Regions from separate parts of the Chromobacterium fluminis genome, predicted to be linked through region 3. Evidence: predicted binding sites of a transcription regulator. Region 3 holds the regulator's gene; each other region holds the start of a gene.
What was found. Region 3 encodes FNR, which switches genes on or off when oxygen is low (the NO sensors DNR and NnrR bind a similar motif). Its sites were predicted from a motif close to TTGATNNNNATCAA; they were not measured.
Positions count from the first base shown of each region.

Region 1 (9,987 bases), on a different contig from region 3:
GATATCTTCAGCCGGCATGCCGGCCAAGGCCTGTTCCAACTGCTCCAAAAACACTTTGCGGTTCATGCTTGTCATTCTCCTGGCTGGCCGGCCGCCGGCAGGCGACTCAGCACGCTGTCCACTTCGCTGACGAATTCCTGCCACTCGCGCCGCATCAGCTCCAGTTCCCGCTTTCCCGCCTCGGTCAGCGCGTAATACTTGCGCGACGGCCCGGACGCGGACTCCACCAGATAGGTGCTGACCCAGGACTCGTTCTGCAGACGACGCATCAGCGGGTAGATCGTCCCTTCGCTGATTTCCATCGTGCGCGACAAGGTGCTGACCAATTCGTAGGCATAACTATCGGACTGGGCCAATACCGCCAATACGCACATGTCCAGGGTCCCCTTTTTCAACTGGGTTTTCATCTTGCCTTCCTTGAAACCGCCCGATCCCAGCCGCTCCACTACCTTGCATTGCAAGGTAGTTAATTGGACCAAGGCATCAATCTGCTTATGGTTGCACTATACAAACCACTACCTTGTACTGCAAGGTATCTTTCATTGCACAATGACAAATAGCTCTTGTTGCGGCTTTCTCGCAACAAGTCATATTGTCATTACTGACATCATATTGCGTTGCAAAATACCTCTTGCGATCCATAATTCAACAGCAATAATGACATTGACCTAACCGTGCACCAGCCGGTTTCTACCAACCGGCTACTCTCTCGATGGAGATTTCGATGGCAAAAGCAAACAGGCCCAGCATTGCGCTGGTCTTGGGCGGCGGCGCGCCCAACGCAACCTTGATGGCCGGCGCGCTGGTCGCGCTGATGGAGGCCGGCGTCGAATTCGACATCATCTCCACCTCCGGCGCCGGCGCCATTGTCGGCCTATTGTACGCGGCGCCGCGCACGGGCTCGCCGCTGGACAATTTACGCCGGCTGGCCGATCTAGGCGTATCCGATCCGATTTACCGGCTGCTGCCGATCAACTACAAAGTGTTCAACAAACCCGGCCCGGCCGCCGACCTGTGGCGCAGCTGGCAAAACCAGAATCCGCTGCTGCAGTCCATTCAGCAACAGGCGGACCAAGGCCCCTGGCAACGCCTGCTGGCGGATTGGACATCGCTGCTGCTGGCCACGCTCTGCCCCAGCGATCTGAGCCCCAACAGCCAAGGCCTGTGCGCGCACGTGCCCTTCATCGAGGAGATCGTGGATTTCGACCGCCTCAAGACCATTGCGCCGCAGTTTTACCTGAACGCGTACAACATCACCCTCGGCGAGATGCGTTGCTGGGACAAGAGCGAGATCGGCCACGAGCATTTCCTGGCCGCGCTGTCCTTTCCCTTCATCTACCCGCCTTATCCTCTGGCCGACGGCGACTACATCGAAGGCGCGGCCATAGACACGCTGAACTTCAAGCAGTTGTTCCGCGATCACCCTCATATCGACTACACCCTGGTGTTCGACGTGCTGGGCAGCGACAAGCTATTGCACCCGCCCCGCAGCCTGTACGACGCCTGGGTGCAATCCATCATCACCCCTCTGACCGAAATCGCGCGCGACGACCTGAAGCTGTTCGAGGCGCTGCACAACAAGGACGACCAAGGCCGGCCACGCACCGAGGTACTCAAGATCCAATTCGACAAGCTGATCGATCCGAAACGCCGCGCGGAAGAGTTGGACTGGTCGCACTCCAATCTATCCCAGCTGTATCAGATCGGCTATCAAGCCGGGCAGGACCTCCTCCGCCAACACCGAACCAAGCTGCTGGGCTAGGACGAGACGAGGCAACAAAAAGGGCTGCCTGACGGCAGCCCTTGACGCGCGGCTAAGCACTGACGACATCAATACCAGCTGATGCCCGCCTTCTCAGTGGAAACCACGGTGCCGGCCTCGCCCTTGACGATTTTCTCGATGTCCTCCAAGGCGCCGATCACCGCTTTCTTGCCGGTCAGGCGGGCGAATTCGCAAGCGGCCTCCACTTTCGGGCCCATCGAGCCGGCGGCGAAGCCCAGCTTGTCCATTTCGTCCGGATGCGCCTGTTTGATCGCTTTGGCTTCCGGCGTACCCCAACCGACGAACACGCTCTTCACGTCGGTGGCGATCACAAAGTAGTCCGCGTCGATTTCACGCGCCAGCAAGGCGGAGGCCAGATCCTTGTCGATCACCGCTTCCACGCCCACCAGCTTGTCGCCCTCGTACATAGTGGGAATGCCGCCGCCGCCGGCCGCAATCACCACCACGCCTTTTTCGATCAGCCATTTGATCGGGCGCATTTCGAAGATGCGCTTCGGTTTCGGGCTGGGCACCACGCGGCGGAAGTATTCGCCGTCGGCCTTCACCGTCCAGCCTTTTTCCGCCGCCAGCTTGTCCGCCTCTTCCTTGCTGTAAACCGGGCCGACGAACTTGGTCGGATTCTTGAAGGCCGGGTCCTTGGCGTCCACTTCGGTCTGGGTCAGAATGGTGGCGATCGGCACTTCGAAGGGCAGCACATTGCCCAATTCCTGCTCAACCATGTAGCCGATCATGCCTTCTGTCTGCGCCCCCAGCACGTCCAGCGGATAGGGCGTCACTTTTTCGTCCACGTGGCGGGCATAAGCGTCGTTCTGCAGGCCCAGCAGGCCCACTTGCGGCCCGTTGCCATGGCACATCACCAGGTTGTGGCCCAGCCGGGTCACGCCGGCCAGTTGTTCAGCGGCCACCTTGACGTTGGCGCGTTGATTGTCGGCGGTCATGGCCTCGCCGCGACGTTGCAGGGCATTGCCGCCCAGAGCTACGACGACTCGCATATTCTGTTCCTTTTTACTACCGCGCCCGCCGTTTAATGCCGCGTGCGCGCTTGAATATGAAACCGGCCAAGGTTCCCGGTCAGGGAAGCCTTGGCCGGCGGATCACTGGATGATGCTCAAGCGACTATCAGTCGCCCAGCGTGGACACCAGAATGGCCTTGATGGTGTGCATGCGGTTCTCGGCCTGTTCGAAAGCGATGCAAGCTTCGGACTCAAACACGTCCTCGGTCACTTCGATGCCGTTGGCCAGGTCCGGATACTGCGCGGCAATCTCCTTGCCCACCTTGGTTTCGCTGTTGTGGTAAGCCGGCAGGCAGTGCATGAACTTCACTTGCGGGTTTTCCGCGGCGGCCATCAGCGCGGCGTTCACTTGGTAAGGCTTCAGCAGCTTGATGCGTTCCGCCCAGACTTCGGCCGGCTCGCCCATGGACACCCATACATCGGTGTGGATGAAGTCCGTGCCTTTGACTGCAGCCTTGGCGTCTTCGGTCAGCGTGATGCGCGCGCCGGTCTTGACGGCGATTTCACGACACTGCGCCACCAGCTCGTCGGTAGGCCACAAATGCTTGGGCGCGCCGATACGCACGTCCATGCCCAGCTTGGCGCCGATCACCAGCAGAGAGTTGCCCATATTGTTGCGAGCATCGCCCAGATAGGTGTAGCGGATCTGGGAGATGGGCTTGTCGCTGTTTTCCCACATGGTCAGCACGTCGGCCAGCATCTGGGTCGGGTGCCATTCATCGGTCAGACCGTTGTAAACCGGCACGCCGGCGAATTTGGCCAGCTCGGTTTCCACCATGTGCTGGTCGAAGCCGCGGTATTCGATCGCATCGTACATGCGGCCCAGCACACGGGCGGTGTCTTTCATCGATTCCTTGATGCCGATTTGCGAACCGGACGGCCCAAGGTAAGTCACATTGGCGCCTTGGTCGTAGCAGGCCACTTCAAACGCGCAGCGGGTGCGGGTCGAGGTTTTTTCAAAGATCAGGGCGATGTTCTTGCCCTTCAGGTGCTGCTGTTCGGTGCCGGAATACTTGGCGCGCTTCAGGTCGCGGGCCAAGTCGAGCATGTAGCGGATTTCGCGCGGGGTGAAGTCCAGCATGCGGAGGAAGTTACGGTTGCGCAGATTGAAAGCCATGATATTGCTCCTGATTAGAGTCTGGGCAAGCCGGCCGTCGTTTCCGGGGAAACCGGCGGTCAACCTGTCTTTTTGCACATGAATCTTGAATTTCCCTCCCGGCCGCGCCCGCGGCCGGGACACTACGATTGAATTACAGTTTCACTTCGTCGCGAGTGATTGGGCAGGTCATGCAGTGACCGCCGCCACGGCCGCGGCCCAGCTCGGAAGCCGGAATCTCGATCACTTCCACTCCGTGCTCGCGCATCAGGCGGTTGGTGTAGGTGTTGCGGTCGTAGGCCACCACCACGCGGCGATCCAGCGCCACCACGTTGTTGCCGTCGTCCCATTGCTCGCGTTCGCGCTGGTAGGCGTCGCCGCCGGTCTGAATCACGCGAATTTCCTTGAGGCCAAGCGCCTGGCGCACCACTTCCACCAGATGCACGCCTTCATGGCGTTCGAAACGGACCTCGCCTTCGCGGTCGCCAACGTACATGCTGGTGCATGTGATGTCGTCCACCACGTCCGGGAACAGCGACAGCAGGTCAATGTCCAGGAAGCTGAACACGGTGTCCAAGTGCATCGCCGCGCGGGACTTCGGCATCTGGCAAGCGATCACGCGAGTGGCGCCGCCTTCCTTGCCCAGCACGCGCTTGGCCACTTGCACCACCGCCTGCGGGCTGGTGCGTTCGCCCATGCCGATCAGGACCACGCCGTTGCCGATAGGCATCACGTCGCCGCCTTCCAGCGTGGCCGCGCCATGCTCCTGGTCGCAATCGCCCCACCATACTTTCACCTTGCCGGCGAACATCGGATGGAATTTGTAGATGGATTGCAGGATCAGGGTTTCCTGACGGCGCGCCGGCCAGTACATCGGGTTCAGCGTCACGCCTTCATAGATCCAGCAAGACGGGTCGCGCTGGAACAGGCTGTTAGGCACCGGCGGCAGCACGAATTCGGACTGGTCCAGGTAGCCGCCAAACAGGCCTTTCGGGTCGAACGGCAGTTCGAACTTGGCGATGCCGCCCACCAGATGCTCGGCCAGTTGCGACGAAGGCATTTCATCCAGCCAGCTGCGCAGGTCGCGCAACATGCCGATACCTACGTTGTCGGCCTTGACCTTGCGGTCCAGGACCCAGGCGCGGGAGGCCTTGTCGTCCAATACTTTGGCCAGCGCATCGTGCACTTCCACCACCTCGATGCCGCGGGAGCGCATTTGCTCAACCATGTAGGCGTGGTCTTTCTGTGCGCGCTCTACCCAGATGACGTCGTCGAACAGCAGGCCGTGGCAGTTGTCCGGGGTCAGGCGCTTATGCGCCAGGCCGGGACGGCACACCATCACAGTTCGCAACTTGCCACACTCGGAATGAACACCAAACTTGGTCATGACAAACTCCTTAATGATATTGGGGGAGCTGGTGGAGGCCCGTGGATCTCGCGCGCCTCCGGTAATCTTCTTACTTCAACATCCGACTTAGAGCGTCAGCGCTCCGGTGAGCAACTCGTAGCCGGCGAACAAACCCGCCACCACGATCAGCGCAGCCAGTACCGCCTCGGGACCGGTGAACGCTTTCTCGCCGCGTTCCTTGCGAGCCCACAGGTAGAACAGCAGACCCGGGGCGTACAGCACCATCGACAGGAACAGATACTTCAGGCCGGCGGCGTAGATCAGCCAAACGCCGTAGACCGACGCGATCGTGGCGATACCGAACTCTTTGCCGCTGGACTCGCCCTGGGCGTAGCCTTCGCCGCGCTTGGCAACCAGCAAGGCGTAACCGGAGCACAACAGGTAAGGAATCAGAATCATCGAGGTGGCCAGCGACAGCAGCGCCAGGTAACCCGCGGAACTGAACAGAGTGATGATCAGGAACAGTTGGATCAGACCGTTGGTCAGCCACAGCGAGGCGGCCGGAGAGCCATTGGCGTTAGTGGTGCCGAATACCTTGGGCATCACGCCGTCCTTGCCCGCCAGGTAGGGCGCTTCGGAAGCCAGCAGCGTCCAGGCCAGCAACGCGCCGCCCACAGAGATCACCAGGCCGGCGTTCATCAGGTTGGCGCCCCAGGGCCCGATGGCTTTTTCCAACACATAAGCGGTGGACGGATTTTTCAGCGCGGCCAGTTCAGCCTGGGTCATTACGCCCAACGACAGCACCGACACCGCAACCAGCAAGGCGATGGTCAACAGGAAGCCAATCACAGTGGCCTTGCCCACTTCTTTCATGTTTTCCGCACGACTGGAGAACATCGACGCGCCTTCGATCCCGATGAACACCCATACCGTCACCAACATGGTGCTCTTGACTTGGTCGACAACCGAGCCGAGTTTGGCCGAGCCCCAGAAATCCAGGTTAAAGGTATCTACTTTGAAGGCGAAGACGACTAGCAGGATGAACAGCGCCAACGGCACCAATTTGGCCACGGTGGTGATGGTGTTGATGAAGGCCGCGCCGTGCACGCCGCGCAGCACCAGAAAGTGCAAGGCCCACAGCAGGATGGATGCGCAGACGATGGCGGTGGCGGTATTGCCCTCGCCGAACACTGGGAACCAGAAGGCCAGCGCCGAGAACATCACCACAAAGTAGGATACGTTGCCGATCCAGGCCGAAATCCAGTAACCCCAGGCCGAGTTGAAGCCCATGTAGTTGCCAAAACCCGCCTTGGCGTAGCCATAAACGCCGCCTTCAACTTCCGGTTTGCGGTTGGCCAGCATCTGGAAAGCGAATGCCAGAGTCAACATCCCGAAGAAGGTAATTACCCAACCGATCAAGATAGCGCCGGCTCCGGCCCCCGCCGCCATGTTCTGAGGCAGCGAGAAGATGCCGCCGCCGATCATGGAGCCCACCACCAGAGCGGTCAGCGCGCCAAGCTTGAGCTTGGGAGCGCCGCCGCCTTGGGTTTCAGTTTCCGTAGACATTTTCGTTCTCCGTGAGAGTACATTAACCTGCAAATCTGTTGTTATATAATTAAATTCTTATCATCTGAGACAATGGTATACCTCGGATTTAGTGATCGCCAGAACAGTCGAACATCCGTTTGACCTGCGTCAAATAGCTCACCCCTGCTCTATCTCACCCACAATGGCAATAGAACAAAAGCTTTATAGAACCCCCCCACAAGAATGACAAAATAATAAAATGTGCAGCGCACAAAATATTTACTTACTTTTCTTTTAACTAACTATTAATTATTGAATGCGTGGAACTTTGCGGGCGAAGATTCAAGAAGGGGATATTCCGGCAAGGAGAAATTCAGGATAAGCGCGCATCGCGCGTCAATTAAGCGATGAAAGAGAGCGGGATCAAGATCAAGGCGCAAAAAAAAGTGGATGCGGCCCACCACCGCATCCACCAACACACACATCAAGAGGATAAATACATGCTTTTTGCTCAGGCGCTTACTCTGGCTTTTTCACGTTCTTGAAAATCGCCACCAGAGCGCCTAGCACCACCAAGGTGGTCACCACAATGGTCACCAAGCTTAAAATGCCGACATCGTCGGAGAGAAGCAGAGTCAGAAGTTCCATCGCCACTCCTTTTCCGGGGCCACGCCCCATATAGGTTTCTTGACCCTCATCTTAGCCAGTTGGGGCGTCCACCCATTGACCCAAATCAAATGGCATGACCTGCAAATTTGATGCAAGGCAAATAAAAAGCCCCTGGCTCTCGCCAGGGGCTCATTTCCTAAAAATCAGCAACTTATATCATTACAGTTGCTCGCAAAGCGATACAGTTCGGATCAGTTCCGTCTCAAAAATCGGCGCACGTCATTCATGTCGCGCCGATGCGCTCACTTGCTGCCGCCCATATCCTTGGACAGGAAGAACGCGTCTGAGAAGAATTCGTCCTCCGGCAAGCCGCGCTCGCGCGTGAAGCTACCGTGCGCGGCCTCCACCATCAGCGGCGCGCCGCAAGCGTAAACCTGATAGCCGGACAGATTTTCGAAATCCTCCAGCACCGCCTGATGAACAAAGCCTGTGCGACCCGCCCAGTCGTCTGTCGGCAGCGCGTCGGACAATACCGGTATGAAGGTGATGTTGGGATTCTGCGCCTGCCAAACGCCGGCCAGCTCCGCCATATAGAGGTCGGCCTTGGTCCGCGCGCCCCAGTAGAACACCATCTCGCGCTGGATGCCGCTGTGGATCGCGTGCTCGATAATGCCCTTGACCGGCGCGAAACCGGTGCCGCTGGCCACGAAGAGGATAGGCTTGTCGGAATCCTCGCGCAGGAAGAAGGAGCCCAAGGGCCCCTTGAAGCGCATGATCTCGCGCTCCTTCATCTGGCTGAACACATAGTCGGAGAACGAGCCGCCGGGCTGATGACGGATATGCAGCTCTAGAAAATCGTCGTCATGCGGCGCATTGGCGATGGAGAAGCTTCGCTTCTTGCCGTCCTTCATCAGGATGTCAATGTATTGACCAGCCTTGAACTGCAAGCGCTCCGATACCGGCAGCTTGAGCTTGAGCACCGCCACGTCGTGGATTTTTTCGATTTTCTCTACACGGCACGGCAAGGTCTTGATCTGGATATCGCCGGCTCCGGCCACTTCGCGAGCCTCGATGGTGATGTCGCCCTGAGGACGGGAACAACAGAACAGCGCCAGGCCCTGGGCGCGTTCGGCCTCGGTCAAGGCTTTCTCCTGGAAACCATCCTGACTCACTTCGCCTTCCACTACCTTGCCTTTGCAGGCGCCGCACGCGCCGTCGCGGCAGCCGTAGGGCAGGCCCACTCCCTGACGCAACGCCGCTTCCAATACGGTTTCATGCGGCTCGACGCCAAATGTATGCCCGCTGGGGAGCACTTTCACCTGCGCTGTCATCTGTTTCCTCTACTCAATATCTGGCTAAAATGCACATCATGCGAACCTTGATGATCATCGGCGCCGGCGATGTCGCGCGCCGCGCTTTGCCGGAACTGACCCGCCGCTGGCGAGTGCTGGCGCTATGCCGCTCGAGCGCGAGCGCCGAAGCGCTGCGCCGCCAGGGCGTCACGCCCATCCGGGGCGATCTGGACGACCCCGTCACTCTGCGCCGATTGGCCGGCCTTGCCGACGATCTGCTGCTGACCGCTCCCCCCCAGGAAACCGGCCGCAAGGACTTGCGCATGCGCAAGTTGTTGTCTGCGTTGGCAAAAGGTTGCAGGATACCACAGCGTCTAGTCTATATCAGCACCAGCGGCGTGTACGGCAACGCCGACGGGGCTTTGCTGGACGAAGGCGCCCGTCTCCGCCCGCACAACGACCGCGCCTTGCGCCGCTTGGACGCCGAAACCCAATTGCGAAGCTTTGCCGCAGCCCACGGCAGTCAACTGACCGTGTTGCGCGCGCCGGGCATCTACGCCGACAACCGCCTGCCGCTGAGCCGCTTCGCCTCGCAAACGCCGCTGATTCGCCCGGAAGAGGACAGCTGGAGCAATCACATCCACGCCGACGACCTTGCCGCCGCCTGCGTGGCCGCATTGCGGCAATGTCGCGGCGGTCCGCGCGTCTACAACGTCAGCGACGATCAGCCGCTGCCGATCAGCGAGTGGTATCGCCGGCTCGCCGCCACGCTTGGCCTGGCCTTGCCGCCCTTGCTGCCGCGCGAGGAAGTCCGCGCCCGGGTCTCCGCTGGTCTATGGTCTTATATGATGGAGTCCAGGCAGTTGGACAACCGGCGTTTGCGCCGGGAATTGCTGCCGGAACTCCGCTGGCCCGACACCGCCGTCTACCTGGCGGCGCTGGCCCAAGCGCCGGAACGCATCGCCGTCGCGCTCGCCTCGGCGGCCAAGATTCGGTAACATCGCGGTTTTTTTGAGTTTTCAGCAGGCTTCTCTATGGAAAATCCGGCATTTCAACGCGCCATCCGCAGCTTCGTGCTGCGCCAAGGCCATCTGTCTCCCGGCCAGCAACGCGCGATGGACGAAGGCATGCCGCGCTGGGGCATCGAATACCGCCCCGAGCGCATCGATCTGGAGCAGGCCTTCGGCCGCGCCGCGCCCAAAATTCTGGAGATCGGCTTCGGCATGGGCGGCGCCACCGCCGAAATCGCCGCCGCCAATCCGGGTCAAGACTACCTGGGCGTGGAGGTGCACTCTCCCGGCGTCGGCAATCTGTGCAAG
Region 1 covers NZ_JAAOMA010000017.1:74,117-84,103, forward strand. The annotation lists gene HA052_RS13495 (DUF1700 domain-containing protein) at 1-66, opposite strand, end outside; gene HA052_RS13500 (PadR family transcriptional regulator) at 72-479, opposite strand; gene HA052_RS13505 (patatin-like phospholipase family protein) at 725-1,762, shown strand; gene arcC (carbamate kinase) at 1,831-2,775, opposite strand; gene HA052_RS13515 (ornithine carbamoyltransferase) at 2,903-3,913, opposite strand; gene HA052_RS13520 (arginine deiminase) at 4,047-5,279, opposite strand; gene arcD (arginine-ornithine antiporter) at 5,367-6,806, opposite strand; gene HA052_RS13530 (DUF3149 domain-containing protein) at 7,287-7,415, opposite strand; gene HA052_RS13535 (CDP-6-deoxy-delta-3,4-glucoseen reductase) at 7,679-8,707, opposite strand; gene HA052_RS13540 (NAD-dependent epimerase/dehydratase family protein) at 8,746-9,666, shown strand; gene trmB (tRNA (guanosine(46)-N7)-methyltransferase TrmB) at 9,703-9,987, shown strand, end outside.
Region 1: HA052_RS13530 (DUF3149 domain-containing protein) is a predicted target of FNR. The motif match lies at 7,491-7,504, and genes of this name have one in related genera.

Region 2 (9,987 bases), on a different contig from region 3:
AGCGTTACGCAGAACAGCAGCGCCGGATCTGTCATTACCGTGCCGGCGGCGCCGAGGAAGAGCAGGCTGCTGGCCAGGATCAGTGCGGCGGCCATGGCGGCGTCACGGCCGCTGCGGCGCAGCATCAGGTGGGCGCTGAGTCCTAATGTGGCGATGGCCAGCAGCAGCGAGGGCAGCCGCGCCGCGGCTTCATTGACGCCGAATAGCGCCATGCCGGCGGCGGACAACCAGCTGGAAAGCGGGGGCTTGGCCCAGAAGGGGATGCCGTAATCGTGCCACAGCGTCACCCAGTTGCCGGTTTCCAGCATCTTGCGGGCGATTTCGCCGTAGCGCGCCTCGGTGGTGTCGGTCAGCGGAATCGTCCACAGGCCGATGAGGCGGAGCAGCAGCAATAGCAGCAATATGGTGATGCCGAGTTGCTGCCAGCGGTAGGTATTGGTTTTTTTCATTCGGAACGCGGTTTGCCGGACAGGGCGCGACGGCGGCTGTGGCGGCAGTGATCAAGCCAAGGCTGGAAGCCCCGTATGATAATGCCTTTTCCCCTTGCCGTGTTGCGGAGGGGGTCAGCAAAAAGCCGGCTGGCGCCGGCTTGGAAGGATTTGTCCGGCCCCGGCGCTCCGGGGCCTCGCCGTGTTTATTGCAGGCCGTGCATCATTTTCTTCAGCTTGTACGACAGCGCGAACAGTACCAGCGAGCTGACGCCGGCCATGGCCACGAACAGCATGAAGAAGTCGTGCAGATTGCTGATGGCGTAGCCGAGGAAGTGTGGCACCGGCTTGCTTGGGTCCGGGTACAGCTCCGACAGTGTGCCGGCGAACTTGTTGGCGGCGGCGTTGGACAGGAACCAGATACCCATCATCAGGCCGGTGAAGCGGGCCGGGGACAGTTTCACCACCAGGGAGAGGCCGATGGGGGACAGGCACAGCTCGCCGAAGGTGTGCAGCACGTACAGGCTGACCAACCACAGCATGCTGACCTTGACGCCCGGCTCCAGGCCTTCGACGCCGAAGGCGATCACCAAGTAGCCCAGCGCGAGGAAGAACAGACCCAACGCCATTTTCACCGGCGAGTTCGGCTCGCGGTTGTTCTGGCCCAGCTTGGTCCAGATAAGGGCGAAGATGGGCGCGAAAATCACCACCGAGATGGGGTTGATCGACTGGAAATAGGAGGCCGGCACGGTGAAACCGAGCAGGTTGCGGTTGGTCTGTTCTTCGGCGAAGAAGGTCAGCGAGGCGCCGGCCTGTTCAAAGGCGGACCAGAAGAAGATCACGAAGGCGGATACGATCAGGATCACTGCCAGGCGCTCCTTCTCGACGCGGGTTAGCGGCGCGTGAACCACTTTCTCGCCGCTGGCGTGGTGACGCTGCGGCGCCAGGCCGATCGGTTTGCCTTCCGGCGTGACCAGGTATTTGTTCTTGAACAGCGAGAAGATCACCAGGCTCAGCAGCATGCCGAAGCCGGCGGCCATGAAGCCCCATTTGAAATCGGCCGGATGGCCGGTGTCGCCCAGGGTGCCGCATACCAGCGGTGCGATCAGCGAGCCGGCGTTGATGCCCATGTAGAAGATGGTGAAGGCGGAGTCGACGCGCTTGTCGCCTTCGGGGTAGAGCTGGCCCACCATCGAGGAAATATTCGGCTTGAACAAGCCGTTGCCGGCGATCAGCATGCCCAGGCCGCCGTACAGCAGCCAGGAGGCGCTTTGCACATTGGTCTCATGCAGCGAGCCGGAGAAGAACAGCATGAACTGGCCGATGGCCATCAGCACGCCGCCCGTCAGAATGGAGCGGCGATTACCCCAGTAGCGGTCGGCGATGTAGCCGCCGATCAGCGGAGTCAGATAGACCAAGCCGGTATAAGTGCCGTAGATGTCGGCGGCGTGAGCCTTGTCGAACATCAGAGCCTTGATCATGAACAGCACGAAAATGGCGCGCATGCCGTAATAGCTGAAGCGCTCCCACATTTCGGTCACAAAAAGCAGATAAAGCCCTTTGGGATGCGAAGTGGCCGACATAGATTATTTCCTTGTGTGACTTGAGTGACATCACTTGAACGAGCAAGAACGAGTGAGGTGTTGTTGTAGTTTTTACTTGCCTTGGATTTTGTAGGCAATTTTTGATAATAACTAGGAAATGTTTGGATGTGAAAATTTTTTAATCTTTACTGCCATACAATCGTAATTAATAGAGTAAATGCGTCACTAACTGTCTCCATTTGTCATATTTATTTGTAAGCAAAATGACATGGGTGCAGTGCGGCTTCGTATTTGGGCTATTGTCGAAAATCCCGTTGGGAGAAGGGTTTATGCGTGTTTGCCGCCGGATGGGAGCTTGAGGGACGGTTTGCGTCTCTACGCGCCGATGCTGAGGCAAAACAGCAACACTCAATCGGCGTTGGGGGGCGGGCAAAGAAAAAGCCCTGCGGGAAGCAGGGCCTGGAGGGGAGGGCGGCTCAGTTGCCGCCGACGGTGTCCAGCCTCAGCTGCGGATGTTCGTCGGCGCCGGCTCGCAGCACCTCGGTCTGGCGGCTGCTGTTGTAGCGTAATTCGCCGTTCACGAAGATCTGACCTTCCACCACATAGCGGCCATCGGGTTTGATCGCCTGCTTGTCGTAACACAGAGAGAAGTCCGCCGGAATGCTGCGTGGTTTTTCCAGAATCTGTTCGGCCAGCAGTTGCGGGGGCGCATCCTGGCGGCTTTGATCCAATAGGCGCACCTTGACGAGCACGTCCTTGGCCTGGGACAGCGTGGCGCTCTGTTGCGGCGCGATATTGCCGGTCAGATAGGCCGGCACGAAACCGCCGGCGTGGGCGGCGCTCAAAGCCAGGCCAAGAGCCAATGCGCATAGGGAGCGGGTCAGTCGTTTCATCATCAGTCCGCCGGCTCCAGGTTTTGGTGGCCGAGGGAGATGGTCTGGCCTTCGGCCGGTTTCCATTCGCCCTGCAGCCGCCATTGCTTGGCCTGGTCTTCCAGCAGGATGTACCAGTGATTGGCCTTGACCGGCACCGCCGGCAGCACGGCCTGGTAGAGATTGGGGCCGGCCTGGCGCATTTCCACCTGTTGGTCGAAGTCGTCCTGCGCCGGATGAACCATGCGCATGGTGATGACGGAGGGCAGTGGCACCTTGCTGGTGGTGATCAGCCGCAGCGTGCGTTGATCCGTGCCCACCATCAGCTGCGCGCTCAAGCCCATATTGAAGGCTTGCTTGTCGCGGCGCAGCTCCATATTGATGGCCTTGCCCTTTTTGTAGTAGTCGTCGGTGACCAGGCCGTCGTCGGTGCGGATCGCGGTGGCGAGGAACATCACGCCGACGATGACGGACACCAGCGGCAGGCCGAACAGAATCCAGGGCCAGGGCTCGCGGTACCAGGGGCGCGGAGCGGGGGCGGTATGCTGCATGTATTACTCTCCGATGAAGCTGGACTTCTCTTCCACTTGCAGGGAAGGGTGGTTGATGGACTGGATCAGGAAGCGGATTTCATGGCTGCCTTTGGTCGCGTACTGCGGATCGGCCTGCACGTGGACGGTGACGTCGGTGTTGCCGGTGGCGGCAACGGCGATATCGCCGCGGTCGGCCTGAACTTTCAGGCCGGGCAAGCCCGATGCTGTGATCCTGAAATGCTGATTCTGTTCCGTAGTATTGATAATTTTAATGATATAGGTGTTTTCCAGCCAGCCGGCGTCGGTTTCTCGCACCAGCGAGGCGCGGTCGCGGATCACATCCACTTTGAACGGCTTGCGCATCCACATGGAGCCGATGGCGGTGGCGATGACGACGGCGAGCACCAGCGTATACAGTATCACGCGGGGGCGCTTGAGCCGGGAGGCGATGGCTTTCTCAGGGTATTTGCCTTCCAGCGCATTTTCCGTGGTGTAGCGTATCAGGCCGCGCGGATAGGCCATTTTGTCCATCACTTCGTCGCAGGCGTCGATGCAGGCGGCGCAGCCGATGCACTCGTATTGCAGGCCGTTGCGGATGTCGATGCCCACCGGGCAGACTTGAACGCAGATGCTGCAGTTGATGCAGGCGCCCAGACCTTGCTCCTTGGGGTCGCTGCCTTTCTTGCGCGCGCCGCGCGGCTCGCCGCGCTTCTCGTCGTAGGAAATGATCAGGGTGTCGGCGTCGAACATCACGCTCTGGAAGCGCGCGTACGGGCACATGTATTTGCAGACCTGTTCGCGCATGAAGCCGGCCAGCAGATAGGTGAAGCCGGCGTAGAAGAACATCCAGAAGGTTTCCCACGGCCCGTAGTCGAAGCGGGGCGCGGCGGCGACCAGATCGCGGATCGGCGTGAAGTAGCCTACCAGCGTGAAGCCCGTCCACAGCGAGAACAGGATCATCAGGCCGTGCTTGGTGAATTTGAGGCGAAACTTGCGCGCGCTCATCGGCGCCTTGTCCAGCTTGATGCGCTTGCCGCGGTCTCCCTCCACCCATTGTTCTATCCACAGCATGATTTCGGTGTAAACCGTTTGCGGACAGGAGTAGCCGCACCATAACCGGCCGGCGATGGTGGTCCAGGTGAACAAGGCGAAGGCGCAGCACATCAGCAGCGCGGCCAGATAAACGAAGTCCTGCGGCCAGATGGTGAGGCTGAACAGATAGAACTTGCGTTCGATCAGGTCGAAATGCAGCGCCTGGCGTCCATTCCAGTTCAGCCAGGGCAGGCCGAGGAAGACCAACTGGGTGCCGACGACGAAGAGCACGCGCAGATTGTTGAACAGGCCTTTGACGGCGCGCGGATAGATCTTGGTTTGCGACTCGTACAGAGAAACGGTCTCGGTGGCGTCGGGCTGCGAGCCGGCTTGGCGCGGCGGTTCTACCTTGATCGGAATTTCCTTGAGCGAATCGGACATGGGCGTTTCCTTCTCTGCGGATTTGGCCAAGGCCATGGGGGTATGGGCTTGGCGAAATGCGCGGCTGCGTCGGGGCGGAGATGTTATATGAAATCATATAACATCCTCGCGAAAGAATACTGCCCGCATTAGCGGGCAGTAGATCAGTACCGGTTTATTGCGGCGCTTTGGGGTTGTTGGACAAGCCCCAGACGTAAGCGGTCAACAAGTGTACTTTGCCTTCACCCAGGAAGTCTTTCCAGGCCGGCATCTGGTTGTTGCGGCCGTTGGTGATGGTTTCGATGATGGTTTTCTCGCTGCCGCCGTACAACCAGTTGTTGTCGGTCAGGTTGGGCGCGCCCAACTGCTGGTTGCCCTTGCCGTCCGGACCATGGCAGGCGATACAGACGGTGGCGAAGGTTTCCTTGCCGCGAGCCGCGCGCTCGGCGTCATGCTTGCGTTTGGACAGCGACAGCACGTAGTTGGCGACGTCCTTGACCTTTTCCTCGCCGAACGCCGCGCCCCAGGCCGGCATCTGGCCATGACGGCCTTCGGAGATGGTGGTGTGGATGGTCTTGATGTCGCCGCCCCACAGCCACTTGTTGTCGGTCAGGTTGGGGAAGCCCTTGGCGCCGCGGGCGTCGGAACCGTGGCACTGCACGCAGTAGGTCTGGAACAGACGCTTGCCCATTTCCTGAGCTTTGGGGTCGGCGGCCACGGCCTTGACGTCCTGTTTCAGGAATTGGTCGTACAGCGGCTGATACTTGGCTTCCGCCTGCGCGCGCTCCTTCTTGTACTGGTCTACCGAAGTCCAGCCGAACACGCCTTTCCAGGTGCCCAGGCCAGGGTACAGGATCAGGTAGACCACGGCGAAGGCCAGGGTCACGTAGAACATCAACATCCACCAGCGCGGCAGCGGGTGGTTGTACTCGGAAAGGTCGCCGTCCCATACGTGGCCGGTGATCTCAACCTGTTCGCCCTTTTGCACCTTGATCTTGGATTGTGAAAACACCAGATAGGTCAGCCAGACGAGGCCGCCCAGCACGATCGCGGTGATCCAGATGTTCCAGAATTCGCTCACGAAATCACTCATTTTTTTGCTCCGTTGGAAGCTTGGTCTTGTTCCGCTTCCTGCACCTTGTCGTCGTCGAGGAAGGGCAGGTTGGCCGCGTCCTCATACCGGTTCTTGGAGCGCTTGCTGTAGGCGATGCCCAGCACCACGATGAAGAATGCAAAGCACACTACCGTGAACAGCGAGCGTCCGATGGTTACCCAGTCCATGGCTTAACGAACGTTCTTCAAGGCAAGGCCCAAGCCTTGCAGGTAAGCGACCAGCACGTCCATTTCCGACTTGCCTTCCACCTGGGCCTTGGCCTCGGCGATGTCTTTGTCGGTATAGGGGACGCCCACCAGGCGCAGCGCCTTCATCTTGGTCGGCACGATGTCGGCGTCGGCCAGATTCTTGGCCAGCCATGGGAAGGCCGGCATATTGGACTCGGGAACCACGTCGCGCGGGTTGATCAGGTGCACGCGATGCCATTCGTCGGAGTAGCGGGCGCCCACGCGGGCCAGGTCCGGACCCGTGCGCTTGGAGCCCCACAGGAAGGGGTGGTCGTACACCGATTCGCCGGCCACGGAGTAATGGCCGTAGCGTTCGGTTTCCGCGCGGAACGGACGGATCATCTGCGTGTGGCAGGTGTGGCAGCCTTCGCGGATGTAGATGTCGCGGCCGGCCAGCTGCACGGCGGTGTAGGGCTTGACGCCGGCCACCGGCTGGGTGGTCGATTTCTGGAAGGCCAGCGGCAGGATTTCCACCAGGCCGGCCACGCTGACGACCAGCAGGGTGAACACGATCAGATAGCCGACGTGTTCTTCGATCAGTTTTTGTATCTTATCCATGATGTTTCCTTGCGCCTCAATGAGCGTGGGCGGTGATGGCCGGGATCTTGGCGTCTACGGCCCGGCCCGCGGTTACGGTGCGGAAGGTGTTGTAGGCCATCAGGAACATGCCGAGCAGGTACAGGAAGCCGCCGAGCAGACGCACGAAGTGGTACGGATAGGTGGCCTTGACCGCTTCTACGAAGGCGTAGGTCAGGGTGCCGTCCGGGTTCAGCGCGCGCCACATCAGGCCCTGGGTCACGCCGGAGATCCACAATGCGGCGATGTACAGCACCACGCCGACGGTGGCGAGCCAGAAATGGGCTTCAACCAGCTTCAGGCTGAACATGGATTCGCGGCCGAACAGGCGAGGAATCAGGTAGTACATGGAACCGATGGTGATGAAGCCCACCCAGCCCAGCGCGCCGGAGTGCACGTGGCCGATGGTCCAGTCGGTGTAGTGGGACAAGGCGTTGACGGTCTTGATCGACATCATCGGGCCTTCGAAGGTGGACATGCCGTAGAAGGACAGCGACACCACCAGGAATTTCAGCACCGGGTCGGTGCGCAGCTTATGCCAGGCGCCCGACAGGGTCATGATGCCGTTGATCATGCCGCCCCAGCTCGGAGCCAGCAGTACCAGGGAGAACACCATGCCTACGGATTGGGTCCAGTCCGGCAGGCTGGTGTAGTGCAGGTGGTGAGGGCCCGCCCACATATAGGTGAAGATCAGCGCCCAGAAGTGCACCACGGACAGGCGGTAGGAGTAAACCGGACGGCCTGCCTGTTTCGGGATGAAGTAGTACATCATGCCGAGGAAGGCGGCGGTCAGGAAGAAGCCCACGGCGTTATGGCCGTACCACCATTGCACCATGGCGTCCACGGCGCCGGAGTAGGCGGAGTAGGATTTCCACAGCGACACCGGCACGAAGGCGGAGTTGACGATGTGCAGCAGGGCCACGGCCAGGATGAAGGCGCCGTAGAACCAGTTGGCCACGTAAATGTGCTTGACCTTGCGGATGGCGATGGTGCCGAAGAAAACGATGGCGTAAACAATCCAGATCACCGCGATCAGCAGTTTGATTGGCCATTCCAGCTCCGCGTATTCCTTGCTGGTGGTCAGGCCCAGCGGCAAGGTGATGGCGGCCAGCACGATCACCAGCTGCCAGCCCCAGAAGGTGAAGGCGGCGAGCTTGTCGGAGATCAGCCGGACGTTACAGGTACGCTGCACTACGTAGTAGGAAGTGGCGAACAAACCGCAGCCGCCGAAGGCGAAGATGACCGCATTGGTGTGCAGCGGGCGCAGGCGGCCGAAGTGGAACCAGGGGCCGAAGTTCAAATCGGGCCAGACCAGTTGGGCCGCAATGATGACGCCCACCAACATGCCGACAATGCCCCACACGACGGTCATGATGGCAAATTGGCGCACCACCTTATAGTTATAAGTGGATTGCGTTTCCATTTAGGTTTTTCTCCAAGGTTGCTAACTCAGAACGTGACATATCTAATCGACGGCTTGAAGTCCGGGCGACTGTCCCAATCTGTACCGATGTGACTGTATCCAGACGAAGCCGCAGGGAAATCGACTTTTATTAAAATCAAGCGCTTGACCCGGGTCGCAGCGGTACTGATGTCTGTATTAGCAGTTCATCCCGTATTGCGACAGCGCAATTTCCCCATTTAGTTAACCCGGCATTCTAAATCAATTACCCATATCGGGCCAGTTTGGACGGCCGGGGGATGTCGCTTTCCCATTTGTCTTTATTTATGTCTCAAGCGAGCGTGACAGTTCTTGCAAATACTGTTGCCACTGGCGAGATTGTATTGTCTGGCGGCCCAGCCTTCTTGACCTGGATCAAGATGTCATAAAACGCAGCGTTTACCCGCGGCAAGTGCTAAAATCAGAAGGTTTTGCAACGATTGCAGGCAGATCATGACCGTTTCCGTCCGCTACACCCTATGTCCATGCGCCCCGGAGGCGCATCTTTTCGAGGTCGTCCTGACCGTTCCCAAACCCGCTAAGAACGGCCAGATTTTCTCGTTGCCGGCTTGGATTCCGGGTAGTTACATGATCCGGGAGTTCTCCAAGCATATTGTGGAAATTCGCGCGGAATCCGCGGGAAAAGCGGTGCAGCTGGTCCAGTTGACAAAAAACAGCTGGCAAGCCGCGCCGGTCAAGGGCTCGCTGGTTCTGCGCTATAAAGTTTATGCGTTTGATCTCTCCGTGCGCGGAGCGTATCTGGACGCGCAGCGAGGCTTCTATAACGGCACCAGCGTTTTCCTGGCGGCTGACGGCTATGAAAACGAGGCCTGCTCGGTGGACATCCTGCCGCCGGAAGGCAAGGCCTACGCCGACTGGAAAGTGGCGACCAGCTTGCCGGCGCGCGGCGCGGACAAGAAAACCGGCTTCGGCGGCTATCAGGCGGCTTCCTACGACGAGTTGATCGACCATCCGGTGGAACTGGGCGCTTTCGAACGCGTCAGCTTCAAAGCCTGCGGCGTACCGCACGAATTCGTCGTCTCCGGTCGTTTCCGCGCCGACCTCAAGCGCTTGGCGCGCGACGCCAAGAAAATTTGCGAATACCAGATCAAGTTGTTTGGCGAGCCGGCCCCGTTCGAACGCTACGTGTTCATGCTTTTCGTCGGCAAAGACGTCTACGGCGGCCTGGAGCATCGCGCCTCCACCGCGCTGGTGGCCAACCGCGACGACTTGCCGCAACAGGGCGTCGAGGAGATTAGCGACGGCTATCTGAAACTGTTGGGCCTGATCAGCCACGAATATTTCCACAGCTGGAACGTCAAGCGGATGAAGCCGGCGGCGTTCACGCCCTACGACCTGAATCAGGAAGGCTACACCCGTTTGCTGTGGGCCTTTGAGGGCATCACCTCCTATTACGACGACCTGAGCCTGGTGCGCTGCGGCCTGATAGACGAGAAGCGCTATCTGGGCCTGCTGGCGGAAACCATCAGCGGCGTGGAGCGCGGCGCCGGCCGCTTGAAGCAGACGCTGGAGCAATCCAGCTTCGAAGCCTGGACCAAGTACTACCGGCAAGACGAAAACAGCCCCAACAGCATCGTCAGCTATTACACCAAGGGCGCGTTGGCCGCGTTGGCGCTGGACTTGACCATACGCCGCGACAGCCAGGGCCGTCAGTCGCTGGACGACGTGATGCGCGCGCTGTGGCGCAAATGGCTGGACGACGGCAAAGGCCTGGCCGAGGACGAGTGGGAAAGCCTGGCGCAGGCCGCCACCGGCCTGGACCTCAAAGCCTTCTTCGAC
Region 2 covers NZ_JAAOMA010000002.1:188,630-198,616, forward strand. The annotation lists gene HA052_RS02335 (ArnT family glycosyltransferase) at 1-449, opposite strand, end outside; gene HA052_RS02340 (peptide MFS transporter) at 635-2,011, opposite strand; gene HA052_RS02345 (YbaY family lipoprotein) at 2,449-2,865, opposite strand; gene HA052_RS02350 (FixH family protein) at 2,868-3,395, opposite strand; gene ccoG (cytochrome c oxidase accessory protein CcoG) at 3,399-4,850, opposite strand; gene ccoP (cytochrome-c oxidase, cbb3-type subunit III) at 5,005-5,922, opposite strand; gene HA052_RS02365 (cbb3-type cytochrome oxidase subunit 3) at 5,919-6,110, opposite strand; gene ccoO (cytochrome-c oxidase, cbb3-type subunit II) at 6,114-6,728, opposite strand; gene ccoN (cytochrome-c oxidase, cbb3-type subunit I) at 6,745-8,169, opposite strand; gene HA052_RS02380 (M61 family metallopeptidase) at 8,641-9,987, shown strand, end outside.
Region 2: ccoN (cytochrome-c oxidase, cbb3-type subunit I) is a predicted target of FNR. The motif match lies at 8,296-8,309, and genes of this name have one in related genera.

Region 3 (9,987 bases):
GCCGAGATCCACTCCGGCTTCTCCGCCCTGCGCGAACACCTGGCGATGAATCTGACCTTGCGCCACATCAATTACCAAAGCACGCCGGCGGTGGAGTTCGACATCGCCCGCATCATCTCGCTATGGGAAGAGCATCTGCCGCGCCATCAGGCCGACGGCGAATTCATTTTTGGCGGCTTCAGCATCGCCGACGCCTTCTTCGCCCCCATCGCCACCCGCTTCCACACTTACAACGTCAAATTGCCGGAACAATCGCAAGCCTATGTCGACCATCTACTGGCTTTGCCGGCTATGCGGGAATGGTATGGCGCGGCCCAGGCGGAAGGTCAGCGCGCTTAATAGCGTCCGATGTCGCAATTAGAGTGGAAGGACGCGCCATAACTCATTAGAATGGCGCGTTTTTTTATCATTTTTACGCGTAGAAGGATAGTTTCATGACCACCCCGTTCATCATCGGCGTTGCAGGCGGCAGCGGCAGCGGTAAAACCACGGTGACCAATCAAGTGCTGGAAACCATTGGCTCCGAGATGGCGGCTGTGATCATTCAAGACTTTTACTACCGTGATCAGAGCCATCTGACCTTCGAACAACGCTTGGCCACCAACTACGACCACCCGCAGGCCTTTGACTGGCCGCTGCTGATCGAACACATCGATGACCTGCGCAACGGCCGCGCGATCGAAATGCCGGTCTACGACTTCGCCAACCACACCCGCGCCGAAGAAACCATCACCCTGCAGCCGGCGCCGGTCATTGTCATCGAGGGCTTATTCCCGCTGTACGACGCCGCGCTGCGCGACATGATGTCCTTAAAGATCTTCGTCGACACCGATTCCGACGTGCGCTTCATCCGCCGCCTCAAGCGCGACATCACCGAGCGCGGCCGCACCACCGATAGCGTAATCGAGCAATACCTGACCACGGTGCGCCCGATGCACAACCAGTTCATCGAGCCCACCAAGCGCTTCGCCGACGTGATCCTGCCTCACGGCGCCAATGATCCGGCGGTGGATATTATCACCACCAAGGTGGCCAGCCTGATGGTACGCAACTGATTCATGCGGCGGCGTCCGCGCCGCCGTCTTCCGCCCGCTCTTCGCAGCGGGATCCAAGCACAGGAGCACTCCATGCACACAATCAAACCGCGCAATCCGCACGCTTGCGCGCCCATCATGAAAAAAGGCGGCGCCCACGGGCGGAGCCGCTCCGGCCAGCGCCAGGCCGGACGCCAGGCCATGCTGGTCGAACTGGATCTTGATCTGGACTGGAACGAAGCGGACGCCTACCCGCCGCAGCCGCAAGCCGCTGCCGACGACGAGCCGGCGGTTTTTGGCGACGTGAATAACAAAGAGCCGCGCAATGCGCGGCTCTTTGTTATTCACGGGGCCCTGCCAGCGTTTAAACGTCGGACTTCAACTGCAGCAAATCCCAGCGATTGCCGTACAAATCCTCGAACACCACCACGGTGCCGTATTCCTCCTCGCGCGGCTGCTCGCTGAAGCTCACGCCCGCCGCGGCCATGCGGCGGTAATCGCGCCAGAAGTCGTCGGTATGCAGGAAGAAGCCGACGCGACCACCAGTTTGTACACCCACCACGGCCTGCTGCCTCGCATTGCTTGCCTTGGCCAGCAGCAACGCGCACTCGCTCGCCCCCGGCGGCGCCACGCGCACCCAGCGCTTGTCCTCGCCCTGACGCTCATCCTCCAGCAAGACAAAGCCCAGCTTGTCCACATACCAGGCGATGGCCTCGTCGTAATCCGCCACCACCAGGGCAACCGAACCCAAAAACTGTTTCATCTCACGCTCCAAACAAAAACGGCGTCCCCGAGGACGCCGTGACGCGCTTAGCCGCTCAGGCCAAGCCGACAACGCTTATTTGCCGATATGCGGCGCCAGCATGTGCAGCAGCTGCGCCAGCACCTTCGGGTTGGCGGCGACGATGTCGCCGGACTCCAGCCAGCCCTGCTCGCCGGACAAGTCGGTGACGATGCCGCCCGCTTCCTGCACGATCAGGCTGCCCGCAGCGATGTCCCAAGGCTTGAGGTTCAGCTCCCAGAAGCCTTCCACGCGGCCGCAGGCCACATTGCACAGGTCCAGCGAGGCCGCGCCTTCGCGACGCACGCCGGCGGTCTTGGCCAGCACATCCTTGAGCATGCCCAGGTATTGGTCGATATAGCTTTGGTCGGACACCGGGAAGCCGGTGGCGATCACGCATTCATTCATCATGAAGCGCTTGGACACGCGGATGCGGCGATCATTGAGGAAGGCGCCGACGCCGCGCGAGGCGGTGAACAGATCGTTGCGGTTGGGGTCGAAAACCACGGCTTGCTGCACCTGGCCCTTGTGCGCCAGCGCGATGGAAATCGCGTACTGCGGGTGGCCGTGCAGGAAGTTGGTAGTGCCGTCGATCGGATCGATGATCCACTCGTATTCCGACGAACCGATGCCTTTCGCGCCGGACTCTTCTGCTAGAATCGCGTGCTTGGGATAAGCTTCCAGAATGGAAGCGATGATGGACTCTTCCGCGGCGCGGTCGACTTCGGTCACGAAGTCATTGTGTTTCTTGCGCTCTACGCGCACCGCGTCGAGATTCAGCGACGCGCGCTGAATGACACTGCCGGCGCGGCGAGCGGCTTTCACCGCGACATTGAGCATCGGATGCATTGACGGCCTCTACACTTTCAACCATGACAGACGTCCGCCACATGACGCGACGTCTGCTAGTAACAATCTGGGTTAAGGAACAAGAAAAACCCGGCGCAATCGGGCAAGGCGGCATGCCTGCCCATCCGGCAAGCGCTGGCCTTGCGCGCAATAACGGCGCGCGGGCTTTTCGATAAGCCGGCTATTTTAATGTGAAACTGCTGATGAATAAACCCCAAGTACCTGATTTTCTGAAAAACATTCGCGTGGTGTTGGCTCGCCCCAACCATCCGGGCAATATCGGCTCCGCCGCCCGAGCGATGAAGACCATGGGCCTGAGCCGGCTCTATCTGGTTGAACCCAAAGTATTTCCCAGCGACGAAGCCAATACGCTGGCCTCCGGCGCGGTGGATCTTCTCGAACAGGCCACCGTGGTGCCCAGCCTCGCCGAGGCGCTGCAAGACGTCACCATCGCCTGCGCGTTGACCAGCCGCCGCCGCGAGCTGACCACCCCTCTGTCCACACCGCGTCAGACTACGCCGGAATTGGTGGCGCGCGCGCGCGCCGGCGAACAAGTGGCCCTGGTGTTCGGCAATGAAACCTTCGGCCTGTCGATCGAAGAAGTCGAGCAATGCAACCGTCTGGTCACCATCCCCGGCAACCCGGACTATTTCTCGCTGAATCTGGCGATGGCAGTGCAGGTGATGACCTACGAGCTGTTCAGCCACACCGGCGTGGACGTCGATTATCTGCGCGCCGACAGCGACGCGGCGGCGCTGGGCGAGGTGGAGGGCTTCTGCGGCCATCTGGAACAGACCATGGACAAGATAGGCTATTTCCGCCGCCGCAACAGCGAGCGGATGATGCGCCGGATGCGCACTCTGTTCAACCGCGCCGGCCTGCTGCGCGAGGAGATCGACATCCTGCGCGGCTTCCTCAAACAGGTGCAGCGCGCCGCCGACGGCGAAGTCCGCCGCGACGCGCCCGGACCGGATGGCGAATAAGCCGCCGTTCACCCTGCCCTACGCGCATCCGGCGGTGCGCGATCTGGCTTTTCTGCTCTCCGCGCCCTCCCCCTGGCGCAGCGGCGCGGACATCCCGCCACAACGGCTGCTGGGGGCAGACGGCCCGGCCTTGCTGCAAGCGCTGGACGCCGATCCGGCCGAGCTGCAGCACTGGCTGGCGCGCCAGCCCACCCGCCGTCTGGGCCATTACGCCGAGCGCTTGCTGTCCTTCTGGTTCCGCTTGGCGCCGCACATCGAACTGGTCGCCAGCAATCTGCCGGTGCGCGGTCCGGACGGCCGCACCGTCGGCGAATTCGACTTCCTTTTGCGCCTCGACGGCCAACCGCTGCATCTGGAAGCCGCCAGCAAGTTCTACCTGCAACTAGGCCGCAGCGCCGATACGCTGACCGGCCCCAGCCTGCGCGACGCCTGGGCGCTGAAAGCCCATAAGCTGCAGACCCAGCTGCGCCTGTCCCGCCATCCCGCGGCGCAAGCTGCGCTGCCGGCGGGCTTCGACGGCTGCGCTGTCGGCGCCCGGCTCAGCGGTTGGCTGTTCCACGCCCTGGACACCTCGCCGGAACCTCCGCCCGGCGCTCTGCCCCTCTACGGGCAATACTGGCCGCTGCGCGGCGACTGGCCTGCGTTGAACGCGGACTCCCGCTGGGCCTGGCTGCCCAGGCTCAGCTGGCTGGCGCCGGCGCGCCTCTCGCGGGAACACACCGCCGACGCGGCGGAACTGCGCGCGCGGCTGGAACAGGCCGAGGCGCCGCAGCTGCTGGCCGAACTGCAACCCGGCCCCGACGGCGACTGGCACGAAGTGGCGCGCGGCTTCGCCGTGCCGCCCGGATGGCCTCAAGAAGCGCCCTTGTCGCGGCTGCTGCGGCAAATCGCCGACTGCGCGCCGTCCCCATGAAAAAAGGCAAGCCCGATGGCTTGCCTAAGAACCTGTTTACAATCCGCTGCGCGTCGGCGATACGGCGTTGAAACCAGCTTCGAAATGCTCATGTACCACGTGTACATTCCGCTTTCTCAGCCGCTTTCGCCTTGTCTCGCCTTAGCTCGCAAGATCGTAAACACGCTCTTGCGTCTTTCACGACTCTGCCTAAGCGGCGGAATCAATGGCCGTTGGCGTGGGCGCAGCCGGAAATCAGCGCCTTCAACTCATCCACCATCACTAGCTGGATATGCTTATGGTCTACCGTGATCCAGCCTTGCTGCTGGAACTTGGACAGCGTGCGGCTGACGGTTTCCAGTTTCAACCCCAGGAAGCTGCCGATTTCCTCGCGGCTCATGCGCAGGATGAAATCATTGGCGGCGAAGCCCCGGGTGGACAGACGCTGGGACAAATTGAGCAAGAAAGCGGCTAGACGTTCTTCCGCCTTCATGTTGCCCAATAGCAACATTACATTTTGATCGCGAACGATCTCGCGGCTCATCAGTCGGTAGAAGTGGTGCTGCAAGGTGGGAATTTCGCGACCCAGGCTCTCCATGCGGCTGAACGGCAACTCGCACACCTCGCTGTCCTCCAGCGCGATGGCGTCGCAACCGTGAACATTGGCGGAAATGCCGTCCAAACCCATCAGTTCGCCGGACATGTGGAAGCCGGTCACCTGTTCGCGGCCGTCCTGGCTGGCCACGCTGGTCTTGAAGAAGCCGGTACGCACCGCGAACAGAGAGCGGAAGCCCTCGCCGCTTCGGAACAGGTATTCGCCGCGCTTCAAACGACGGCTCTGGCGGATCACCGCGTCAAGCTGGGTCAGCTCCTCGCGGTTGAGCCCCACAGGCAGACAGAGTTCCTTCAGGCTGCAGTTGGAGCAGGAGACCTTCAGGTTATGCAAAGAGATATGATTCTGATCGGACATGGCATGTTTAGTACAAGCTTGCGATGAAGCTTGACCCTTATCAAAGCGAAATTCGCAGGATTTCCGCAAATTTACCAGTCCACCAGAGGTTTTGCTATCCAAATACGACATGAAGACCACCCACCCATTTTCTCCTGCCCATTTTGAATTCGACCGCGCTCTGATTGAACGCCTCGACGGGACAGGTCCTAGATATACGTCATACCCGACAGCGGATCGCTTTACGCCGGGTTTTGCCGAAAGAGACTACATCCACTGGCTACGGCAGCGCAGCATCGGCGCCAACCGGAAACCTTTATCATTGTACGCTCATATACCTTTTTGCAACACTATCTGCTACTACTGCGGTTGCAACAAGATCATCACCAAGGACAGCGGCAAAGCCGACTTGTATCTGGACTACCTGGAAAAGGAAGTCCGGATGGTCGCCTCCTGTCTGGGCCGTCGAGAGCAGGTGATACAGCTGCATTTCGGCGGCGGCACCCCAACGTTCCTGTCCGACGCGCAACTGGAACGATTGATGACCTTGCTCAAGACTCATTTCGAGTTCTTGAAGGAGGGGGAGTATTCCATAGAAATAGACCCGCGCAAAGTCAGCGCGGCTACAATTTTCAAGCTGGCTGAATTCGGCTTCAACCGCATCAGCGTCGGCATCCAGGACTTCGAGCCCGCGGTGCAGCAGGCGGTGAACCGCGTGCAATCCGAGGAGGAAACGCTGGAGGTGATCCAGGCGGCGCGCGACGCCGGCTTCAAGTCCGTCAGCGTCGATCTGATCTACGGCCTGCCCTTGCAGAGCCGGGAATCGGTGCGCCGCACGCTGGACAAGGTGATCGCCATCGGTCCGGACCGGCTGGCGCTGTACAACTACGCCCATCTGCCCACCGTGTTCATGCCGCAGCGCCGCATCAACGAGGCCGATCTGCCGTCGCCGGAAACCAAGCTGGACATCCTGCAGGACTCGGTGCAACGTCTATCCGATGCCGGTTATGTGTTCATCGGCATGGATCACTTTGCCAAGCCGGACGACGAATTGGCCTCCGCCCTGCGCCAGGGCCGGCTGCAACGCAATTTCCAGGGTTACTCCACGCATGCGGACTGCGACATGATTGGCCTTGGCGTGTCCTCCATCGGCAAGGTCGGCCCCTGCTACAGCCAGAGCGCCAAAGACCTGGACAGCTACTACGCGGCGCTGGACAGCGGCCATCTGCCGGTGCTGCGCGGACTGACGCTGGACAATGACGATATCCTGCGCCGCAGCATCATCCAGGGCCTGATGTGCCGTTTCTCGCTGTCGGTGGAAGCGCTGGAAGAAATTCACGGCATCAACTTCGCCGAGTACTTCGCCGAAGAGCTGCCGCAGATCCGCGAATACCAGCAACTGGGCCTGCTGTCCTTCGACGGCGACTTCATCATGGTGGAACCCAAGGGCCGCTTCCTGATCCGCAATATCGCGATGATCTTCGACCGGCACCTGCGGGAGCGCCGTACTCAAGCTCGCTACTCCAAAACCATTTGAGCCAGCCCCATGACAAAACAGCCCGCGTCTGGACGCGGGCTGTTTATCGTTGGGGCCTGGCATAGGCTTACCAGATGTCTTTTTCCACCTTGGCCGCCAGTTCCGGGTAATCCGCCACCTTGAACACAGGAGTGGACTCGCCTTGCTTCAACTGACGCTCGTAGTCCTTCAACACGATGAAGAAGTAACGCGACAACAATACAATGGCCACCAGGTTGATCAAGGCCATCAAACCCATGGCGAAGTCGGCCATGTCCCACACCAGCGGCAAGCTGGCCACAGCGCCGAACATTACCATCGCCAGCACGATCAGCCGGAACACCAACAAAATCCACTTATTGCTGCGAATGAATTCGACATTGCCCTCGGCGTAAGCGTAATTGCCGATGATGGTGGAAAAGGCGAACAAGAACATCGCCACCGCCAGGAAGGACGCCCCGATCGGACCAAACTGGGCCTCGATGGCCTTCTGCGTCAGCGCCACCCCGCTCAAACCCTGATCATGCACCCCGGACAGCAGAATGATGGCAGCCGTGGCGGTACAGATCACCATGGTGTCGATGAAGACGCCGAACATCTGAATCGCGCCCTGGCTTGCCGGATGGCGCGAGGTCGCCGTCGCGGCCGCGTTGGGAGCGGAACCCATGCCCGCCTCATTGGAAAACAGACCGCGCTTGATGCCCAGCATCATCGCCTGACTCACGGCGTAGCCTGCGAAACCGCCCGCCGCCTGCTCCAGGCCGAAAGCGCTCTTGACGATCAACACAATCAGACCGGGCAGCTCGGCGGCATGCACCGCCAGCACATAGAAGGTCATCAGCAAATAGATGGCCGCCATCACCGGCACCAGCCATTCAGCCACACGCGCCACCGAGCGCACGCCGCCAAAGATGATGGGCGCGCTCATCACTACCAGGGCGATGCCCACCATATAGCGGTTCCAGCCCCAGGCGCCCTCGGTGGCCGCCACGATGGAGTTGGCCTGCACCGCGTTGAACACCAGGCCGAAAGCCAGAATCAGGCATAAGGCGAAGATCACGCCCAGCCAGCGTTGCCCCAGGCCTTTCTGGATGTAATAAGCCGGACCGCCGCGGAAGGTGGCGTCATGGTGATTGGTCTTGAACAGCTGCGCCAAGGTTGATTCGGCGAAAGCGCTGGCCATGCCCAGCATGGCGGTCAGCCACATCCAGAACACCGCGCCGGGTCCGCCGGCAGCGATGGCGATGGCCACGCCGGCGATGTTGCCGGTGCCCACCCGGCTAGCCAGGCCGGTGGCGAAGGCCTGGAACGGCGAGATGTCGTCCTTGCTGCGGTGGCCGCCGCGGCCGCCCATCATCTCGCGCCAGCCGCGCGCAAAAAGCCGCAGCTGCAGCAGACCGGAGCGCAGCGAGAAATACAAGCCGACGGCCAATAACAGGCCAATCAGCATTTTGCCCCAAATCACATCATTGGCGGCATTGATAAACGAATGAAGCAAGTCCATGGATCCTCTTAAAGCTCTGAGCGTGGCAATCTGGAAAATAGGCGACGCGCGCCGGAAGGATTGCAGACTGGAAGGTTGTCCTCGCCGCGGTCTTGTCGCCGGGCTTGAAGATTGCGGCCTTGACGAAACCGTTCCCCGCGACCGTCGGGTCGCCGGGTTCAGGACACGGCTTCGTCAGACTGTTTCAATGCAAAACCCGGCGAATTTAACAAAATAGAGTGATTGCTGGCAATGCCGGGCGATCTCGGCCAAAGCCGCGCAAACGTCCATTCCCCCGCCTCGAAGCACGCCTTTGTCATTTAACTATTCCGGATAGCCGAACATTTACCCAATGTCCAAACAATCCAAAGTCATTTTTGATGACTCAGGCATTATTGCCGCTTATCCACCCTATCCTGACAAGACAAAGCTCACGCGCTTTCCCGAGACGAACTGATGCGCGGACCATCCGACACGCCATCGCATTTCATGCGGCAATCGCAGCCCGTGAAAATTGCCTATTCTGGAACTGGCGAAGCAGACGTCCACATTGCGGACGTCGCCGCCACAGTCAGGAGCGAAATCATGACAACACCCGTGGTAAGGCTGATGCAGCGCTTGAGCTACCCCAGCCGCTTTGCGCTGATCGGCACGGTCTTTGCCGTCGCCTTACTCTATATGGTGTACGGTCTGTATCGAACCAATCAGGACAATATCGACTTTTCGCAAAAGGAAAGAGTCGGGGTGTCCTATATCCAGCCGCTACAGCATTTGCTGGGCGCGCTGGAGCAGGCGCAGGACCTGGCCGTGCGCGCGGCGCAGGGCGAGGCCGCCGCCAAAGCCGCGTTGCCGGCGGCGCAGGCGCAACTGGAACAAGGCTGGAACCAACTGCAAAGCGCTCAGGAACAATACGGCGCCATCTTGCAAACCGACGACGCCTGGAAAGCCGCCGGCGCCGCGCGAGGCACGCTGTCGCGGATCGGCGCGGCCCCGCCGCCCCAAGTGATCTCCAGCTTCGACAGTACGGCGGACAAACTCAACGCCTTGCTCGGCGCCGCCAGCGACAACTCCAATCTGACGCTGGACCCGGACATCGACAGCTACTATCTGATGGACGCCGCCACCGCCAAGCTGCCCGCGCTCAGCAACTACGTCGGCGAAGCGCTGGCCTGGGCCGCCAAATCGGAGGCCGGTCAAGCGCTGACGCCAGCCGAGCGCGACCGCTTGGTGGAGTTGCGCCCGCTGATCAATGGCACGCTGGACGGATTGAACAGCGACCTGGCCAAGGCGCTGGCCTACAATCCGGCGCTGAAAAACGCGCTGAACGCAGAGTCCCAGGCACTGGCGGCCTTCCATCAAGGCCAGGCCGCCGCCATTGACAAAGCCATCACAGGACAGACCGGCGCAGCCTTGGCCCTAAGCGGGATGGCGGCGAAAAACGCAGAGATAGGCTCCCGCTTCAGCGATGTGACGCTGAAAAACCTGGAAGCCCTGCTGCAA
Region 3 covers NZ_JAAOMA010000018.1:18,759-28,745, forward strand. The annotation lists gene HA052_RS13805 (glutathione S-transferase family protein) at 1-339, shown strand, start outside; gene udk (uridine kinase) at 435-1,055, shown strand; gene HA052_RS13815 (VOC family protein) at 1,399-1,797, opposite strand; gene HA052_RS13820 (inositol monophosphatase family protein) at 1,873-2,664, opposite strand; gene HA052_RS13825 (RNA methyltransferase) at 2,868-3,647, shown strand; gene HA052_RS13830 (DUF1853 family protein) at 3,637-4,560, shown strand; gene fnr (fumarate/nitrate reduction transcriptional regulator Fnr) at 4,763-5,509, opposite strand; gene hemN (oxygen-independent coproporphyrinogen III oxidase) at 5,619-7,025, shown strand; gene HA052_RS13845 (alanine/glycine:cation symporter family protein) at 7,093-8,508, opposite strand; gene HA052_RS13850 (methyl-accepting chemotaxis protein) at 9,073-9,987, shown strand, end outside.